Regions from separate parts of the Streptomyces sp. CA-294286 genome, predicted to be linked through region 4. Evidence: riboswitches for the same ligand, from Rfam matches in the RefSeq annotation. Region 4 holds a riboswitch; each other region holds the start of a gene.

Region 1 (4,548 bases), 3.5 Mb from region 4:
GTACTTGCCGTCCTTGTAGAACTCGGAGGCGGCGACGTCGAGCGCGAGCGCGATCTGCTCGCCGGGAACGTAACCGGCCTGCGTGATGGCCTCGATGATGAGGTCGAGCGCGGCGCGGTTGGACTCCAGGTTCGGGGCGAAGCCGCCCTCGTCGCCGAGACCGGTGGACAGGCCCTTGGTCTTCAGCACCTTCTTGAGGGTGTGGTAGACCTCGGCGCCCCAGCGCAGCGCCTCGGAGAAGGACTCGGCGCCGATCGGCGCGATCATGAACTCCTGGATGTCGACGTTGGAGTCGGCGTGCGACCCACCGTTGAGGATGTTCATCATCGGGACGGGCAGCAGGTGCGCGTTCGGGCCGCCGAGGTAGCGGAACAGCGGCAGGTCGCTGGCCTCGGAGGCGGCGTGCGCGACGGCGAGGGAGACGCCGAGGATGGCGTTGGCGCCCAGCGAGCCCTTGTTCTCGGTGGCGTCGAGGTCGAACATCGCCTGGTCGATCAGGCGCTGCTCGGTCGCGTCGTAGCCGACGAGCTCCGGGCCGATCTGCTCGATGACGGCCAGGACGGCCTTCTCGACGCCCTTGCCGAGGTAGCGGTTGGGGTCCCCGTCACGAAGCTCCACGGCTTCGAAGGCACCGGTGGAGGCGCCGGACGGAACAGCAGCACGGCCGGTGCTGCCGTCGTCGAGGCCGACCTCGACCTCGACCGTGGGATTGCCTCGGGAGTCCAGGATTTCCCGGGCTACGACGACGTCGATGGACGGCACGAGCATCTCCTTCATGGGGTGTGACGCTGGGGAAGCTGAGTGCAGGGTCGCTTTCGGCCTTGCGACAAGAGCCTAACCGGACCTGGGGCGTCGTTCGGCCGTACGACTGTCTGATGGGACGGAAAAATGCCCGAATGCCTGCAAGAGGGGACGAAGACCGCGCCGAAGGTCGCCGCCGTCGGCCGCCCGGGGAACCGGTACGCCCGCACTGCGCGCCCCGCACTGCGCGTACGGAACGGGGCGGGGGAACGGAAGAACCCCGGCCGGGCGCGAACGGGGGGGGCGTCGCGTCCGGCCGGGGCCCGGCGTGCGGGGGCGGCGGGGGTGGGCCGCCGCCCCGCACGGGGGTCAGCGCAGGTGGAGCTGCTGACCCGGGAAGATGAGGTCGGCGTCGGTGACGACGTCCTCATTCAGGTCGAGGAGGTGCTGCCAGCCGCCCTTGACGTGGTGCGCCTGGGCGATCTTGCCGAGCGTGTCGCCGGCCTTCACCTCGTACTCGCCGTCACCCTTCTTGACCGGGGCGACGGACTTCGGGGCAGCCTGCTTGGCGGCCTTCGGGGCAGCCTTGGGGGCCACCCGCTCGACGGCCTTCGGGGCCTTGCGGGCCTCGCTGCGGGAAGCGGCCGGGGCCTCCTGGCGCTTCTGCGCCTTGGGGGCGGACTTCTGCGAGAAGCCCGAACCGGTGCTGACGCCCGGGTCGACACCGTCGTTGGTCAGATTGCCGGCGCCGGCGCAGGCCCAGGCACCCGGACCCTGCATGTCGAGCAGCCGCTCGGCGGTGGCGATCTGCTGGCCCTTGGAGGCCTGGTCGGCGCGCGGGGCGTACTTGGTGCCGCCCGCGGCCGCCCAGGAGGACTGCGAGAACTGCAGACCGCCGTAGTAGCCGTTGCCGGTGTTGATGGACCAGTTGCCGCCGGACTCGCACTGGGCGACCTTGTCCCAGGTGTCGACGGAGGCGGCGGAGGCCGTGGAGGCCCCCATCAGCGGGGCTGCGACCGCGACACCGGTGACACCGGCGAGGGTGACGACACGGGTGGCCTTGGACGGGCGGCGGTGCTTGCCCTTGCTGAAAAGCGACATGGATATCTCCTCACCGACGCCTTCGAGGTGAGCTGTCGGGTTCGGGCTGTGAGTTCGCCCGGCCTCCGGTCCGGTCCGCCGCTGCGTGCTGCAACTGCGTTCCGTTTCGGCGGCTTCACCCCGAGCCGTTCCCGTCACGTCTCTCAACGTCCGGGCCCGGCACTTACCTTGGGTCCCCCGCTCCTGCCTACGGCGCTTACGCGACGACTGCTCCCGGTGCCCGCCGGCAGGATTCGGCGTGACGGGCTCCGGTGCTCACCGGTGGCGAGCGATGACGACCGTAAACACAGGAGTCCCCGATGTTCAAAGGCGAACATCGGGGACATCTCACCCCTACTTGCCCTTCCGACGCGGTTGTTTACGCAGGTCAGAGCGGACGCGCCGGGAGCTCCCCGGCGGGACACACCAGTTGGAGCGAAGAGACTCATGTCTCACTTGCGCAGAACCGGACATAAGGCACTGAACTACCCCTGCTTTGTGTCCGTTTCGCGGCCGTTCAGTGACCGGCTCCCGCCTGCTCCGTGCCCGCCGCGTCTCCCAGCACGAGGTTCTGGCCAGGACGGATGAGGTCCGGGTCGGCACCGACCGCCGAGCGGTTCGCCTCGTAGAGGGCGGGCCAGCCGCCGGGCACCTTCGCCTCGTCCGCGATGTGCGAGAGGTTGTCGCCGGCGCGGACCGTGTACGGCGTGTCCGACGCGGGCACCCCTCCGGGCCGCTCGGCCTTCTCGCCGCGGGAGGCGTGTTGGCCGGACTCGCGGCCGTCGGTGACGGACGGGTCGGCGGCGGTCGGGTCGGTGCCGGGCGTGACGGCGGGGTCGAGGCTCGCGCCCGCCGTCGAGTCCATGCCCGGTTCGACCGAACTGCCCGTTTCGGGGGACGTGTTCTCGGGGGCGGGCTCGCCGCGGTGCTTGCCCCGGCTCGCACCCTGCCCGGGGTCCTGGCCCGGGTCGGCGGAGGCAGAGGGGTCGGCGGAGCCGGACGGGGCGGGAGTCCCGGCACCCGGGGTGCCCTGCCCGGCGTCGGCGCTCGGGCCGGTACTGGGGGTGACGCTGGTGCCCGGCGTGGGCTCGGTGGGGGTGACGGCGTCCGCGGAGGCCGACGGGTCCTCGCGGTCCGGGCTCTGCGTGCCGCCCTCGGGCGCGTCGCGCTTCACGGAGCCCGCGGGAGCCTTGGGCGGCGCACTGGCATCCGTACCGGGGTCGGCGGCGTCCACACCACCGGAACCCTCCGAACCGGAACCGGAGCCGGAGCCGCCGCCGGGGGCCAGTCCGGATATGACGGCGCAACTGGGCCACGCCTGCCGGCCCTCCGCCGCGAACACCTTCTCGGCGACCTTGATCTGCTGCGCGCGGCTGGCGAGGTCGGCGCGCGGGGCGTAGTCCAGGCCCCCGTACCGCGCCCACTTCTCCTGCGAGAACTGGAGCCCGCCGTAGTGCCCGTTGCCCAGGTCGGCACTCCACATGCCGCCGCTCTCGCACTCGGCGACCCGGTCCCAGGTGTTCGCGTCGGCCGCCGAGGCGCTCGTCGCACCCAGAAGCGGAATCGCGATGGCGGACCCGGTCACCCCTGCTGCGACGAACAGTGCGGGGGCCTGACGCGGGCGGCGGTGTTTACCGTTCCCGGAACGCATGCGGTTGCCTTTCAGCTGACGGTGACTCGGCTTCCGTCCGTAACTGCCGAGTCGCCCGTGAACGTAGCCGTACTCGAACACCCGTCACAAGTCGATGCAGTGCAGATCACGCAAAGGTCACATTGCTGAGGTCCCGTCACTTCGCCTTCACCTGTGGGCGTCCCCGAACTCGACGGGGAGCGTGCGCAGTCCGCGCATGATGAGACCGCCGCGCCACCGCAAATCAGCAGGATCTCCCGCGAGTCGCAGGTCAGGAAGGCGGGTCAGGAGGGCGGCGAGCGCGGTCCTGGCTTCGAGCCGTGCGAGCGGCGCACCGAGGCAGTAGTGGATGCCGTGGCCGTAGCCCAGGTGCGGGTTGTCCCGACGGCCGAGATCGAGACTGTCCGCATCCTGGAACCTCTCGGGGTCCCGGTCGGCCGCCGCGAGCACGACGAGCACGGGGTCGCCCGCCGCGATGTCCTGCCCGCCGAGGGTGAGCGCCTCGGTGGCGTACCGCCAGGTGGCGAGCTCCACCGGGCCGTCGTAGCGCAGGAGTTCCTCCACTGCGGTGGCGAGGAGACCGTCCGGGTCGCCGTCGGCCAGGGCCTGCTGGAGACGGGCGCGCTGGTCGGGATTGCGCAGCAGGGCGTACACGCCGTTGCCGATGAGGTTGACGGTGGTCTCGAAACCCGCGAAGAGAAGGATGAAGGCCATCGCGGCGGCCTCGTTCTCGGTGAGGTGCTCGCCGTGGTCGCCGGCCCGGATCAGGTTCGAGATCAGGTCGTCGCCGAGGTCCTCGCGCTTGCGGTGGATCAGCTCGGCGAGGTACGCCCGCATCTTCTTGACGGAGCGTGCGACGCCACCGCGCGGTCCGCCGCCGTGGCGGATCATCATGCCCGCCCAGTCCCGGAAGTCGTCCTGGTCCTCGCGCGGCACGCCGAGCAGGTCGCAGATCGCGTAGATGGGGAGCGGGAAGGCGAACTCGTGGATGAGGTCGGCGGAGCCGTTGGCCTCGAAGGCGTCGATGAGCCGGTCCGTCAACTCCTGCACACGGGGTTCGAATTCGGCGACCGTACGCGGAGTGAACGCCTTCGCGA
Region 2 (4,548 bases), 2.9 Mb from region 4:
CTTGGGACGTCCCGTACATCGGGCCGCGCTCGGCCGGTGCGTCTCACGCCGGGCCCTTCTCCGTTGAAGGGCCTTCCCGGTCTGAGCGGGTTGGCGAAGCTGCCACGGCACGGCAAGCAGTCGCCATGGTGGTCGAGCGGCTGCCGGCCGATTGCGGCCCTGCGTTCGTCGGGACCGCGCACGAACTGGCCGCGCGGGACGCTCAGGAGCGGTAGCTCCCACGCGTAATGGGAAAGAGAGAGCGGTCGGATGAGCAGGTCAGAGCGCGTACGAAGTGAGCCCGCTGTGAGCCCGGACGCTTTCGGACGGGGTGTCATGGGCCGATAGCCGGATGGCTGGGGCACCCGTTCTGAACAGCCGAAACGGCATGGGCAGGCACGGCGCCGCAGCCAACATCACTCGGGCTCCTCGACTTTTAATCCGTTGGTTGTCGGTTCGAGTCCGACATGGCCTACAGGACGCGGGGAGGCTTTACCGCCTCTGACCTGCGGGGGAGCGCCTCGACCGGTTCGCTCCGGTCGGGGCGCTCCTTCGTTTCCGACGCGTGCGCCACGGGTCGGACGGCCCGGTGGCGGGAGCGGCGGTGAGTTCGCGGACCGCGGCGGCGACGGCGACGAATCCTTGCGCAGGATCTCGGAGTCGTTGCTCGGGAACCTGGCGCTGAGACGGATGTGCGGGTTGCGGGCGACGACCGCGCCGAGTTGGCGCGGATCTTCTCCATGAGCTTCGGGTTGCCGCCGAGGTTGCCGCCGGAGGCGACACGGAGCGGGTGGGAACCGTGATGCGGTCGAAGACGGGAGCTAGGGCGGCGGGGGTGCTGGGTGTGGATCTGCTCCCGGTCGGCGTCGTCGAGCCACTCGTGGGGGAGTGCGCCGTCCCCTGAGACCGCGCCCCGGGTGCGGTCCGGGTGCCGGGCGGCCCAGTGGACGGCGATCATCGCGCCGTAGGACCGGCCGACGAGGAGCGGGCGGTCCACCCCGCGGGGCGGCGAGGACGGCGTCGAGACCCGCAGGCTCGCCTCGAAGCTGTAGTCGGAGGCGCGCTCCGGCCCCGGGGTGCGCCCGTCGGCGGGGCGGCTCCCGGTGGGCACCTGGTCGAGGGTGCGGTCAGGATGGCGTAGGGTTGTGTTCACCGACGCGGGGTGGAGCAGCTCGGTAGCTCGCTGGGCTCATAACCCAGAGGTCGCAGGTTCAAATCCTGTCCCCGCTACTGAAGAAGTAGTGAAGGCCGGAGGCCCGGAACTCGAAAGAGTCCCGGGCCTCCGGCTTTTCCCGCGTCCGAGCGAGTGGTTGCGTGCACGAGCGGTTCCTTGCGGGGGCGCCCGCGCGCGCCGTGCGCGTCCCCCACATGGCGGATGCCGATTCGCTCTGCGGCGCGGCTCCGGCCAGCCTGGGCGGGGAGCGGTACCGTCCGCACCCGGTGCGGACCTGGGCAGGGGAGCAGACGGTGGCGGGGTACAGGCGCGGCGGGGACGGTACGGGGGCGGAGCGCGGGGCGTCGGTGGTCGCCGGCGTCGGCGGGAAGAGGACGAGGCGGTTCGTACGGGCGCTGCCCGCCCTGATGATCGCGGGCGCGATCCCCTTCGACCTGCTGACGCCGACCGACTTCACGGCCGCCCCGATGTTCACGGCGGCGCCGCTGATCGCCGCGCCGTTCTTCTCGCTGGCCGGTACCGGTCTGATCGCCTGTGCGGGCGTGCTCGCGGTGCTGGGGCTGCGCCTCCATGACGACACCCTCACGTCGGTGATCGGCATGACCGAGCTGGTGACCCTGGTGACGGTGGCCGTGCTGTCGATCCTGATCAACCGGGTCGTGCGCCGCAGTGGCCGGCAGTTGGCGTCGGCACGGGTGATCGCCGAGGCGGCGCAGCGGGCCGTCGTGCCGATCCCGCCGGAACGGATCGGCGGCCTGGAGGTCGCCGCGCGGTACGAGGCGGCGGAGGCGGACGCGTTCATCGGTGGCGACCTCTTCGCCGTGCAGGACACGCCGTACGGGGTGCGTCTGGTGGTGGGGGACGTACGGGGCAAGGGACTTGAGGCCGTGGAGGCGGTCGCGGTGGTGGTGGGGGCGTTCCGGGAGGCGGCGGAGACGGAGAGTTGCCTGGAGGGCGTCGCGCAGCGGTTGGAGCGGGCGCTCGCCCGGGAGGGCAGGCGGCGGGACGGGCTGGACGCGCTGGAGGGGTTCACGACGGCGGTGCTCGCCGAGATCCCGCGCGGCGAGGGCGTCGTACGGCTGGTGAACCGCGGGCACCCCGAGCCGCTGCTGCTGTACCCGAGCGGCGAGCTGGACGTTCTGGAGCCGGAGGAGTTCGCGCTGCCGCTGGGGATGGGTGACCTGGGCGACTGGCCGGACAGGGCGAGGGAGTTCGGCTTTCCCGGCGGCGCGACGCTGGTGTTCTACACCGACGGTCTGTCGGAGGCGCGGGACGAGGCGGGGGCCTTCTACGATCCGGCGGCCCGGCTGCGGCGCTCGCTGTTCTCCGGGGCCGAGGCCGTGCTGGACGCGCTCACCAGCGACGTACGGGTGCATACGGGCGGCACGCAGACCGACGACATGGCGCTGCTCGCGGTGGCGCGGCCGGGGGCGGGGCAGCCGGAGCGGCGGCGAACCGTGGAGATCGTGAAGGGTTACTGAGGCGAGCCGCGGGGACACTGACGGCGGCCTGTGCGGCCTATGCGGCCTGTGCGGTCTGTGCGGCTTGTGCGGCCCGCGCGGCCGGTGCCGCGCGGGGACGTTACGAGGGGCGTCACGCTGGGTGCTCGAAGCGCAGCCCATCGCATAACAATTGATGATCTATCAGTTGTGGAGAGTTTGCGGGCACCGGGGCCGGTGTGGCCAAGTGGGCGTCAAGAGACCGGTGTGTCGCCCCGGTTGGTACGCATATAAGGATCTATGTCCTGGTCACGAGTGGGGGCTCTGTGTGAACGATCAAGAGGAACGGCTTGGAAATCCACTTGTGTGTCTATTAACGTTCGATAACGCAGCGCGGTCGTCCCAGCCGTCGTCAGAGACGGCGCCGTGCGCGTGCGCCGAATTCCGTGAGGAAACCGGGGAACCACCAATTGGGGTGAATCGGGCCGAAGTTGGCCCGTAGGAGACCTTCCTGCTCCGAACCCGTCAGCTAACCCGGTAGGCGAGAAGGAAGGAAAGGAGCGCGCCTCCGTGGCGTCCAACAGGCCTGCCCCCGAAGCCCCCACAGCCCCCGCTTTCTCGTACGGGGCGTACGGCGTCCCGAGCGAGGACCACCAGGTCCCGCAGCAGCGCAGCGGAGGCTTCGAAGGCTTCGTGGAGTTCGACGCGGGCGGACCGCGCGCGGCGGCCGAGGAGTGGAACCCCACCGCGGACTCCATCGCTCCGGTACGTGGCAAGCACCGCGTCGCCAAGCAGCGCGGCTCCCTCGCCCGCAGTTCCACCGTGCTGGGCGTCGGCGTGATCGCCGCGGTCGGTGCGGGCGGCATCGCCACCGCCCAGGAGAAGCCGGCCGTCTCCATATCCCTGCCCGACGTGCTCACCGACTCCCTCGACTCGCTCGTGGACTCCCTGCCGGACGCCGAGTCCCTGCCGGGCGTCGGCACCATGCTGGCGGACTCCGGAGCGGCCGAGCAGGACGTGGTGGTCGCCGCGGTGCCCACCACGACCGCCGTGCACGCCGTCGCCGGGGCCCCGGTGGAGCAGGTCGGCGCGGGCGAGAGCCTGCGGGCCCGCATCCTCCAGCAGGCCGAGCAGCAGCGTTCCACCGCCGACGAGGCCGCCCAGGAGGCGGCCCGCGCGCAGGCCGTCAAGGACGCGGCGGCCGAGGCAAAGAAGCAGCGCGACGAGGCCGAGGCCAAGGCGGAGAAGGCCGAGAGGGACAAGGCCGAGGCCGAGGCGAAGGCCAAAGCGGAAGCCGAGGCGAAGGCAGCCGCGAAGGCGGAGGCCGAGCGGCTCGCCAAGCTGGCCGGCAGCTACGCGATGCCCACCTCCCAGTACACGCTCACCGCCACCTACGGACAGTCCGGCTCGATGTGGTCCTCCGGGCAGCACACCGGCCTCGACTTCGCCGCGTCGGCGGGCACCCCGGTCAAGGCCGTGCACGGCGGCACCATCAAGTCGGCCGGCTGGTCCGGCTCCTACGGCTACCGGATCGTGCTGGAACTCAAGGACGGCACGGAGATCTGGTACTGCCACCTCTCCCAGATGAAGGTCTCGGCCGGCAGCACCGTGGGCACCGGGGAGACCATCGGAAACGTGGGCGCCACCGGCAACGTGTCCGGCGCGCACCTGCACCTGGAGGTGCGCACGCCCGGCGGCGCGGGCGTCGACCCGGCGGCATGGCTGCGGGACAAGGGCCTGACGGTCTGAGACCCGCCCCCTCGCACAACTGACACCGTCCCTCGCACATCGGGCACCGCCCCACGCACAGACGACACCGCCCCACGCACAGACGACACCCGCCCCTCGCACATACGACTTCCCGAACTCCGGCAGTCCTGGCGCTCACCCCCCGACGCCAGGGCTGCCGGTTCGCGTCCGCGCGGGTACGCGGCGCAGTCCGCGGGCCCTAGTGGT
Region 3 (4,548 bases), 800 kb from region 4:
TCCCGGCACGCGCGCTGATGGCCGCCTACCGGCTCCCCAGCGACGGCACCCGCGAGGCGGACGCCGCGGACCTGGCGCTCACCGTCCTCGGCGGCGGCGAGTCCTCCCGGCTGCACAACCGGCTCGTACGACGCGACCAGACCGCCGTGGCGGCCGGCTTCGGGCTGCTGCGCCTGGCCGGCGCGCCCTCGCTCGGCTGGCTGGACGTCAAGACGTCCGGCGGCGTCGAGGTCCCGCAGATCGAGGCGGCCGTCGACGAGGAGCTCGCGCGGTTCGCCGCCGAGGGCCCGACGGACGAGGAGATGGAACGCGCCCAGGCCCAGTTGGAGCGCGAGTGGCTGGACCGGCTGGGCACCGTCGCCGGCCGCGCCGACGAACTGTGCCGTTACGCCGTCCTGTTCGGCGACCCGCAGCTCGCGCTGACCGCCGTCGGCCGCGTACTGGAGATCACCGCCGCGGAGGTCCAGGCCGTCGCCAAGGCGCGCCTGCGCCCCGACAACCGGGCGGTCCTGGTGTACGAACCGCTCGCAGCCGCCGCAGACGCCGACGTGCAGGAAGACCAGCAGGAAGGGGCGGACCAGTGACGGACACCGCAGCCACGACCGGCCAGAACGCGGACGCGACCGGCAAGGCCGCCGCCGTGACCAGCGCAATGCAGTTCCACCCGCAGCCGCAGGCGGGCCCCGCCACCCCGTGGGCCTTCCCGGCCCCCGAGCGCGGCGCCCTGCCCAACGGGCTGACCGTGCTGCGCTGCCACCGCCCCGGCCAGCAGCTGGTGGCCGTCGAGATCTTCCTCGCCGCTCCCCTGGAGGCCGAGCCGAAGAACCTCGACGGCGTCGCCACCATCATGTCGCGGGCCTTCACCGAGGGCACCGACAAGCACTCCGCCGAGGAGTTCGCCGCCGAGCTGGAGCGCTGCGGCGCCACCCTCGACGCGTTCGCCGACCACCCCGGCGTACGGGTCTCCCTGGAAGTCCCGGTCTCCCGGCTGCCCAAGGCCCTGGGCCTGCTGGCCGACGCCCTGCGCGCCCCGGCCTTCGCGGACGGCGAGATCGAGCGCCTCGTGCGCAACCGGCTCGACGAGATCCCGCACGAGGCCGCGAACCCGTCCCGGCGGGCCGCCAAGCAGCTCTCCAAGGAACTGTTCCCGGCGACCCTGCGGATGTCGCGCCCGCGCCAGGGCACCGAGGAGACGGTGAAGAACATCGACTCCGCCGCCGTGCGCGTCTTCTACGAGGCGCACGTCCGCCCGGCCACCGCCACCGCGGTCGTCGTCGGCGACCTGGACGGCACCGACCTGGACGCCGTCCTGGCCGACACCCTGGGGCAGTGGACCGGCAACACGGCCGAGCCGCGCCCGATGACGCCGATCACGGCCGACGACACCGGCCGCGTGGTCATCGTCGACCGTCCCGGAGCCGTACAGACGCAGCTGCTCATCGGCCGCGTCGGCGCCGACCGGCACGACCGGCTCTGGCCCGCCCAGGTGCTCGGCACGTACTGCCTGGGCGGCACTCTCACCTCCCGGCTGGACCGCGTCCTGCGCGAGGAGAAGGGTTACACCTACGGGGTGCGCGCCTTCGGCCAGGTGCTCCGTTCCGCGGCGGACGGCACGGGCGCGGCCATGCTGGCCATCAGCGGCTCGGTGGACACCGAGTCGACCGGGCCCGCCCTGGACGACCTCTGGAAGGTCCTCAGGACGCTCGCCGCCGAGGGCCTGACCGACGCGGAGCGGGACGTGGCGGTGCAGAACCTGGTGGGCGTCGCCCCGCTCAAGTACGAGACGGCCTCCGCCGTCGCGGGCACCCTGGCCGATCAGGTCGAGCAGCAGTTGCCCGACGACTTCCAGGCCCAGCTCTACGCGAAGCTCGCGCAGACCGGCACCGTGGAGGCGACCGCCGCCGTGGTGAACGCCTTCCCGGTGGACAAGCTGGTCACGGTCCTGGTCGGCGACGCCTCGCAGATCGCCGAGCCCGTGCGCGCGCTGAACATCGGCGAGGTCACGGTCGTCACCGGCTGACCTTCCGTACGGCACGGGTCGACCTTCTGTACAACACCGGCTGACCGATCAAAGGTCAGATGCAGAATCAGCGCAAAGTATGACAAGCAGGGCCCCGGCGTCGAGCAAGTCGCCGGGGTCCTCCCTTATGTCCGTTTTATTGGAGAGGTTGCCTGTCTGGCGTGTGGGCTCCGTTACAAAAACGGCCCTGTGTTTGGAGATTGAAAGAAGTGCCGCTTAGCGTCGGTCCGGCTGTCCGTCAGCTTGCGCCGCAACCGCGGCACCGGGCAGTCATCGCCGAGTCCCCGTCAGGCGCGAGCCTGGGGAGCCGGGGACCCATTCAGTCCCTGGGGTGAATCGGACGCCATCGCCCTTCGCGGGCCGGTGGGGCCCGTAGGAGACCTTCCTGCTCCGAACCCGTCAGCTAACCCGGTAGGCGAGAAGGAAGGAAAGGAAACAGCCACTTCATGGCGTTCACCCGTGCCGCCGGGAAGCACCGGCGTCCCTCCGCCCTGTCGCGTCGCAGCGCGAACATCGCCGGAGTCGCTGCCCTCACCACGACCGGCGTCATCGGAACGCTGGCCCCGCAGGCCTTCGCCGCCGACCAGGACCTGGCCGCCGAGGAGACCGGCAGCATCCGCGCCGTCGTCATGGAGGACTCCGTGACGGAGACCCTCGCCGAGCGCGTCGAGGCCCAGGCCACCGCCCAGCGCGAGGCCTACGAGAAGGCCGAGGCCCAGCGGAAGGCCGAAGAGGCGCGCAAGGCGGAGATCAAGCGCAAGGCGGAGGCCAAGATCCGTCAGGAGCGCGAGGAGCGCGCGCGTGCCGCCCGCGAGGCCGAGCGCAAGCGCCTCAACGCCTACCGCCTGCCGGTCGCCGGCTCGTACGTCTCCACCGGCTACAAGGCCGGTGGCGCCATGTGGTCCTCCGGCAGCCACTCCGGCGTCGACTTCCACGCCTCCTCCGGCAGCTCCGTCGTGGCCGTCGGCTCGGGCACGGTCGTCGAGGCGGGCTGGGGCGGCGCGTACGGCAACAACGTCGTGATCAAGATGAACGACGGCTCGTACACCCAGTACGGCCACCTCGCCTCGATCGGCGTCTCCGTCGGCCAGTCCGTCACCCCCGGCCAGCAGATAGGCCTCTCCGGCTCCACCGGCAACTCCTCCGGCCCGCACCTGCACTTCGAGGCCCGGACCTCCGCCGAGTACGGCTCGGACATCGACCCGGTCGCGTACCTGCGCAGCCACGGGGTCAGCGTCTGACCGCGCCCGCAGCTCCACCGCTTCACCGGGATGCCCCGGCTCGTACGAGCCGGGGCATCCCGCTTTCCTCCCCGGTCCGGCAAGCGCCGCCGTGCGGAGCTGCGGAAGGCCGGGGCAACGCGGAAGCCGCGGGAATGCCGGAGGGACGCGGAAGCCGCGGGTGGGCCGGGGCAGCGCGGGGGTCGCGGGAATGCCTGAAGAACGCGGAAAGTCGCGGCCCCCGCATTCGGGGGCCGCGACTTTCCGCACGGGACTTCGCCCGTACGGGTCAGACGGTCTCGGGGAGCTCGTCCAGGCCCTCGGCGACCAGCTTCGCGAGACGGTCCAGCGCGGCGTCCGCACCCTCGGCCTCGGACGCGAGCACGATCTCCTCGCCGCCCTGCGCGCCCAGGCCCAGCAGCGCCAGCATCGACGCGGCGTTGACCGGGTTGCCGCCCGCCTTGGCGATGGTGACGGGGACGCCGGTGGCCGTGACGGCGCGGACGAAGATGGAGGCGGGGCGGGCGTGCAGGCCCTCGGCCCAACCGACGGTGACGCGGCGCTCAACCATGGTGTAGCCCTTCGTGTTCATGCTTTGGTTGTCTAGACCAGTCTCTCACGGGGTGCGGGCTGCTCTGCCCGGCGGAGGCCCCCGGCGGGAGTCTGCGTCGGAAGTTCTCGCCGGAAGCCCCCGCCGGAAGTTCCCGTTCCGGATGCCGTGGCACCAGGACCAGGACCAGACTGCCCCGCCCCCCGGAGGCCCGCGAGTCGTAGGCTGCTCCCCATGGCCATGGCTGCGGACGATGCGGATCAGGTGAAGCGGGACCCCGAGCACGCGTACCCGGACCACTGGGAGGCCGATGTCGTGCTGCGCGACGGTGGTACCGCGCGCATCCGGCCCATCACCACCGAGGACGCCGAGCGGCTCGTCAGCTTCTACGAGCAGGTCTCCGACGAGTCGAAGTACTACCGCTTCTTCGCGCCCTACCCCCGCCTCTCCGCCAAGGACGTCCGCCGCTTCACCCACCACGACTACGTCGACCGGGTCGGCCTCGCGGTCACCGTCGGCGGGGAGTTCATCGCGACGGTCCGCTACGACCGCATCAACGCCGACGGAATGCCCGCCTCCGGCCCCGAGGCGGACCAGGCCGAGGTCGCCTTCCTCGTCCAGGACGCCCACCAGGGGCGCGGCGTGGCCTCCGCGCTCCTCGAACACATCGGCGCGGTCGCCCGCGAACGCGGCATCCGCCGCTTCGTCGCCGAGGTGCTGCCCGCCAACTCCAAGATGATCAAAGTCTTCACGGACGC
Region 4 (4,548 bases):
GCTCTCCGGGGGGTACGTGCCGGTCGGCGCGACGCTCGGCAAGGACTGGATCTTCAAGAAGGTGTACTCGTCGATGGACCGGGTGCTCGTCCACTCGGCCAGCTTCGGCTCCAACGCCCAGGCCATGGCGGCGGGACTCGCGGTGCTGTCGGTGATGGAGGACGAGGAGATCGTCGCCCGCGCCCGCCGCGTCGGAGACCTGCTCAAGGCCAGGCTGACGGAGCTGGTCGACCGGTACGAGCTGCTGCACGACGTGCGAGGGCGCGGGCTGATGATCGGCATCGAGTTCGGCCGCCCGCAGTCGCTCAAGCTGCGCAGCCGGTGGACCGTGCTCCAGGCCGCCCGCAAGGGGCTCTTCGCGCAGATGGTCGTCGTACCGCTGCTCCAGAAGCACCGGATTCTCACCCAGGTGTCCGGCGACCACCTCGAAGTGATCAAACTGATCCCGCCGCTGACCGTGGGGGAGAAGGAGGTCGACCGGTTCGTCGCGGCGTTCACCGCCGTGATGGACGAAGCGCACAGCGGCGGCGGGCTGATGTGGGACTTCGGCAGGACCCTGGTGAAACAGGCTGTCGCCCACCGCTGAACCGGCCGGGACATTTGCCTCTGGGGCAAAGCACTTGCCCCAGAGGCAACCGCTCTGGCTCACTGGGAGCATGACGCCACCGCCCGAGGAGAGCACCGACGACTCCGCCGAGCTGCCCGCGGTCGCTCCCCACCTGCGCGAACTGCGACGCCGCAGCGGTCTGACCCTGGAGGCCGCCGCCCGGCGCGCCGGGCTCTCGCCGGCGCACCTGTCCCGCCTGGAGACGGGTTTGCGGCAGCCCTCGCTGCCGATGCTGCTCGCGTTGGCACGGATCTACGGTACGACCGTCTCCGAGCTGCTCGGCGAGAGCGCCGGCGGCCGGGACGCCGTACTGCGCGCCGGTGACATGGCCGCACGCGAGGCCGACGGCTGGACCTACCGGCAGGCGGGCGGTTCCGGCCGCGCCATGCAGGCACTGCGCGTGCACGTCCCCCATGCGGCGCAGCAGGACCTCGTCCGGGTGCACCCCGGCGAGGAGTGGCTGTACGTCCTCGAAGGGCGCCTGCGGTTGGCGCTCGGCGACACCGTGCACCTGCTGGACGCGGGTGACAGCGCCCACTTCGACTCGCTCACCCCGCACCGGATCACGTCCGTGACACCGGGCGGGGCGGAGCTGCTTTTCGTCCACACGCTGATGCAGAGCACCGTCGCCGGGCTCTGCCTGCCCCAGGAGTCATGAGATGGCGGAGCTCACCGAAGCACAGAACGCCGCGATGGCCGCGATCGCCAGGGCCGCCGACGAGATGGCCCGGGAGGGCGGACCGGACGGCAGGAAGGCCGACTGGAACGACGGCGCGGGGAAATCCTCGGGCGTCCTCGGCTTCGTGGAGGACAGGGCTCCGCGCGGCCTCGTCCTCCGGGTCTTCCTGTACGTCGCCGTGGGACACGTCTTCGCGGCCTTCATCTACCTGCTGTTCACTCTCGGCGGCAAGGGCTGAAGACCGGGCGGGCGTCCGCGCCCCGCCGCCCCCGCACCCTGCGGCCCTAGACGGTGAGGCGCTCGCGCAGCGCCTCGCGCGTCCGGGGGGCGAGCTTCAGGCCCTGCGTCAGGTACGTCTCCGTGTCGCCCCAGGTCTCCTCGATCGTGGAGAACGCCGCGCCGAGGTACTCCACGCGGGCGTCGAAGAGCGGCGCGAGCAGTCTCAGCACCTCGGCGTTCATCGCGTCGGGGGAGTCGCTGCTGCGCTGCACCCGGTACCGGCGGTGCGGGTCGTTCGACTTGACGTAGTCCGCCTCCACGGCCTCGCGCTCGACGCCCACCGCGAGCAGCGTCACGGCGACCGACAACCCCGCCCGGTCCTTGCCCGCCGCGCAGTGCATCAGCGCGGGCACGCTGTCCTCGGCCAGGGCGTGCAGCACCCGGCTGTGCTCGGCCGTGCGGTCCTTGATGATGCGGCGGTACGCCTCCGTCATGCGGGCCGCGGCCTTGCCGTCGTCCAGGATCTCCCGCAGCTGGTCCATGCCGCCGTCGCGCACCATCCGCCAGAACTCCGCGCCGTCCGCCGGGTCGCTCAACGGGATGTTGACGTTGCGCACGCCCGTGAGCTCGACGTCCGGGCCCTCCAGCTTCTGGTCCGCGTCGTTGCGGAAGTCGAAGACGGTGTGCAGGCCGAGGGAATTGAGGAAGGCCGTGTCCGCCGCGGTGGCGTGCGCGAGATGCCCGCTGCGGAAGAGCCGTCCGTACCGCACCGTGCGTCCGTCGGCGGTGGGCAGCCCGCCCACGTCGCGGAAGTTCCGTACACCGGTCAGGTCGGGCTCGGCCGACGACGGGACCTGTGGCACTTGCTGCGTCACGAGCGACTCCTCAAGGTCGTTCGCCGGCGCGACGTGGCCGACGAGGGGCGCGTTCCGAAGATACGACATGGGCGCAACACCGATGCCTCAGGCAACCGATGTGCAGCCTCTTGGGTTTTTTGGAAGCAATTGAGGTTTATGGGCGATTCTGTGCCGGAGTCGAGTGAGCAGGATCATAAGGGTGATGTGCCAGGAGGTGGCGGGGCGTCAAAAGGCAGGCCAGGGACGGAAAGTGGTGGAAGGGGCGGAGCGGGAACGGCGTGAGAATCATGAAGAAGAGGTGCTGACGGCGGGGAGAAGAAGGGAACGGCTTGTTCCGGCGGCCTTCACTCGCCTACGGTCACCGTCAATCCGGGTGGACCGCCGAGTCCTGCCACCACCCGGGCACCGCACCCATCTTTCTTCGTGTGGCAGGAGCGGGGGACCCAGGTAGTACGCCGGCGCCGGAGGACGAGAGTCCGCCGGACCGGCTAGGGGTTAAGTCGTGCTCGTGACGAGCGCGGCCGGGCATCTCCAGCCCGAACCCGACAGCTCACCCCGTAGGCGCCGGAGAGGAAATCGTCATGCCTGCAAAGGGTAAGCACCGCCGCCCGAAGTCCAGTTCGTCCCTCACCCGCGGCTTCGTCGCCGCCGGCACGGGGAGCGCGGCACTGGCGCTCCCGCTGATCGGCGCCACGGGCGCGCACGCCGCCGACAAGGCCGCGGCGCCGGTGGCCGAGGCCCCCGTGCTCACGTCGCAGAAGGCTCCGGCGGCGATAGTGCCGCAGCAGCGTACGGCGGAGCAGGCGGCGACCCCGAAGACCGACGCGACCCGTACGTACTCCGTCGTGCGCGGCGACCACCTGTCGAAGATCGCCGCCGAGAAGAACGTGCGCGGCGGCTGGCAGAAGCTCTACTCCGACAACCGGTCGGTCGTCGGCGAGGACCCCTCGCTGATCCTCCCCGGCATGAAGCTGTCGATCGGCGCGAAGGCGCCGGGCGGTTCGTCCGCCCCCGCCGCGGCCCCGGCGGAGAAGAAGGCCGCCCCCACCGAGCGCAAGGCTGAACGCACCACCGAGCGCAAGGCCGAGCGCACCGCCGAGCGCAAGGCCGAGAAGGCCCAGAAGCGCGCCGAGCAGCGCACCGAGCAGAGCCGTGAGCGCACCGAGCAGCGTGCGGCGAAGAGCGAGCGGCGCACCGAGCGCCCGTCGCAGAACACCGGCTCCAGCTCCGGCTTCAGCGCGCCCGTGCCCTCCGGCGTCTCCACTCCGTACCGCGCCTCCGGCGGCAGCTGGTCCAGCGGTTACCACACCGGCGTCGACTTCCGGGCGTCCTCCGGCACCTCGGTCAAGGCCGTCAGCGCGGGCACCGTCGTCTCCGCCGGCTGGGGCGGCTCGTACGGCAACGAGGTCGTAATCCGGCACAACGACGGCCGCTTCTCGCAGTACGCGCACCTCTCCGCGCTGAACGTCCGCTCCGGCCAGAGCGTCTCCGGCGGCCAGCAGATCGGCTACTCCGGCTCCACCGGCAACTCCACCGGCCCGCACCTGCACTTCGAGATCCGCACCGGCCCGGGTTACGGCTCCGACATCGACCCGCTGGCCTACCTGCGCAGCAACGGCGTCTCCATCTGACGCCACCCGGACGGCCCCGTCCCCGCTCGCCCTCGCCCCCGTACCGACTCCGGTGCGGGGGCGAGGTGCGTACGCCACAGTCCGCCCGTATTCCGGGTTGAACGAAACTTGACCGATGGCATATCTCACCCACCGTCACCCTTCCCTACGGTGGCGTAGGTCACTTGCGACGGTGAAGGATGTGTCAACGTGGCAGACGATTCGAGATCATTCACAGCAGGCACCATCGGGTCGTACGCGGCGATCGGGGACAGCTTCACCGAAGGTGTGGGCGATCCCGGCCCCGGCGGCGCGTTCATCGGCTGGGCCGACCGGCTGGCCGTCCTCCTGGACGACCGGGTACCCGAACACACCTTCCGCTACGCGAATCTTGCGGTCCGGGGCAAGCTCCTCGACCAGATCGTCGCGGACCAGGTCCCGCGCGCCAAGGAGCTCGCGCCCGACCTGGTCAGCTTCTGTGCGGGCGGCAACGACATCATCCGGCCGGGCAGCGACCCCGACGACGTGGCCGAACGGTTCGAGAAGGCCGTCGCCGAGCTGACCTCGGCGGTCGGC

Evidence for each region. A riboswitch is a leader RNA that binds a small molecule or an ion and turns the genes downstream of it on or off. The one in region 4 is predicted to bind cyclic di-AMP.
Region 1: linked by a shared signal. The riboswitch ahead of ACQPZG_RS21155 (transglycosylase family protein) and the one ahead of ACQPZG_RS06005 (M23 family metallopeptidase) in region 4 are both predicted to bind cyclic di-AMP.
Region 2: linked by a shared signal. The riboswitch ahead of ACQPZG_RS18410 (M23 family metallopeptidase) and the one ahead of ACQPZG_RS06005 (M23 family metallopeptidase) in region 4 are both predicted to bind cyclic di-AMP.
Region 3: linked by a shared signal. The riboswitch ahead of ACQPZG_RS09005 (M23 family metallopeptidase) and the one ahead of ACQPZG_RS06005 (M23 family metallopeptidase) in region 4 are both predicted to bind cyclic di-AMP.

Annotation. Positions count from the first base shown of each region.
Region 1 covers NZ_CP192005.1:3,684,918-3,689,465, reverse strand. The annotation lists gene eno (phosphopyruvate hydratase) at 1-768, opposite strand, end outside; gene ACQPZG_RS21155 (transglycosylase family protein) at 1,111-1,842, opposite strand; cyclic di-AMP (ydaO/yuaA leader) riboswitch at 1,845-2,047, opposite strand; gene ACQPZG_RS21150 (transglycosylase family protein) at 2,339-3,472, opposite strand; gene ACQPZG_RS21145 (cytochrome P450 family protein) at 3,620-4,548, opposite strand, start outside.
Region 2 covers NZ_CP192005.1:3,061,950-3,066,497, forward strand. The annotation lists gene ACQPZG_RS18390 (DUF6193 family natural product biosynthesis protein) at 1-215, shown strand, start outside; gene ACQPZG_RS18395 (alpha/beta fold hydrolase) at 452-1,132, opposite strand; tRNA gene ACQPZG_RS18400 (tRNA-Met) at 1,136-1,209, shown strand; gene ACQPZG_RS18405 (PP2C family protein-serine/threonine phosphatase) at 1,348-2,634, shown strand; cyclic di-AMP (ydaO/yuaA leader) riboswitch at 3,018-3,151, shown strand; gene ACQPZG_RS18410 (M23 family metallopeptidase) at 3,163-4,341, shown strand; gene ACQPZG_RS18415 (PrsW family intramembrane metalloprotease) at 4,541-4,548, opposite strand, start outside.
Region 3 covers NZ_CP192005.1:963,423-967,970, reverse strand. The annotation lists gene ACQPZG_RS09015 (M16 family metallopeptidase) at 1-584, shown strand, start outside; gene ACQPZG_RS09010 (M16 family metallopeptidase) at 653-2,020, shown strand; cyclic di-AMP (ydaO/yuaA leader) riboswitch at 2,285-2,452, shown strand; gene ACQPZG_RS09005 (M23 family metallopeptidase) at 2,467-3,261, shown strand; gene ACQPZG_RS09000 (HPr family phosphocarrier protein) at 3,530-3,811, opposite strand; gene ACQPZG_RS08995 (GNAT family N-acetyltransferase) at 4,025-4,548, shown strand, end outside.
Region 4 covers NZ_CP192005.1:161,367-165,914, reverse strand. The annotation lists gene ACQPZG_RS06025 (aspartate aminotransferase family protein) at 1-586, shown strand, start outside; gene ACQPZG_RS06020 (helix-turn-helix domain-containing protein) at 657-1,265, shown strand; gene ACQPZG_RS06015 (DUF6126 family protein) at 1,267-1,524, shown strand; gene ACQPZG_RS06010 (tyrosine-protein phosphatase) at 1,571-2,380, opposite strand; cyclic di-AMP (ydaO/yuaA leader) riboswitch at 2,756-2,941, shown strand; gene ACQPZG_RS06005 (M23 family metallopeptidase) at 2,944-3,993, shown strand; gene ACQPZG_RS06000 (SGNH/GDSL hydrolase family protein) at 4,183-4,548, shown strand, end outside.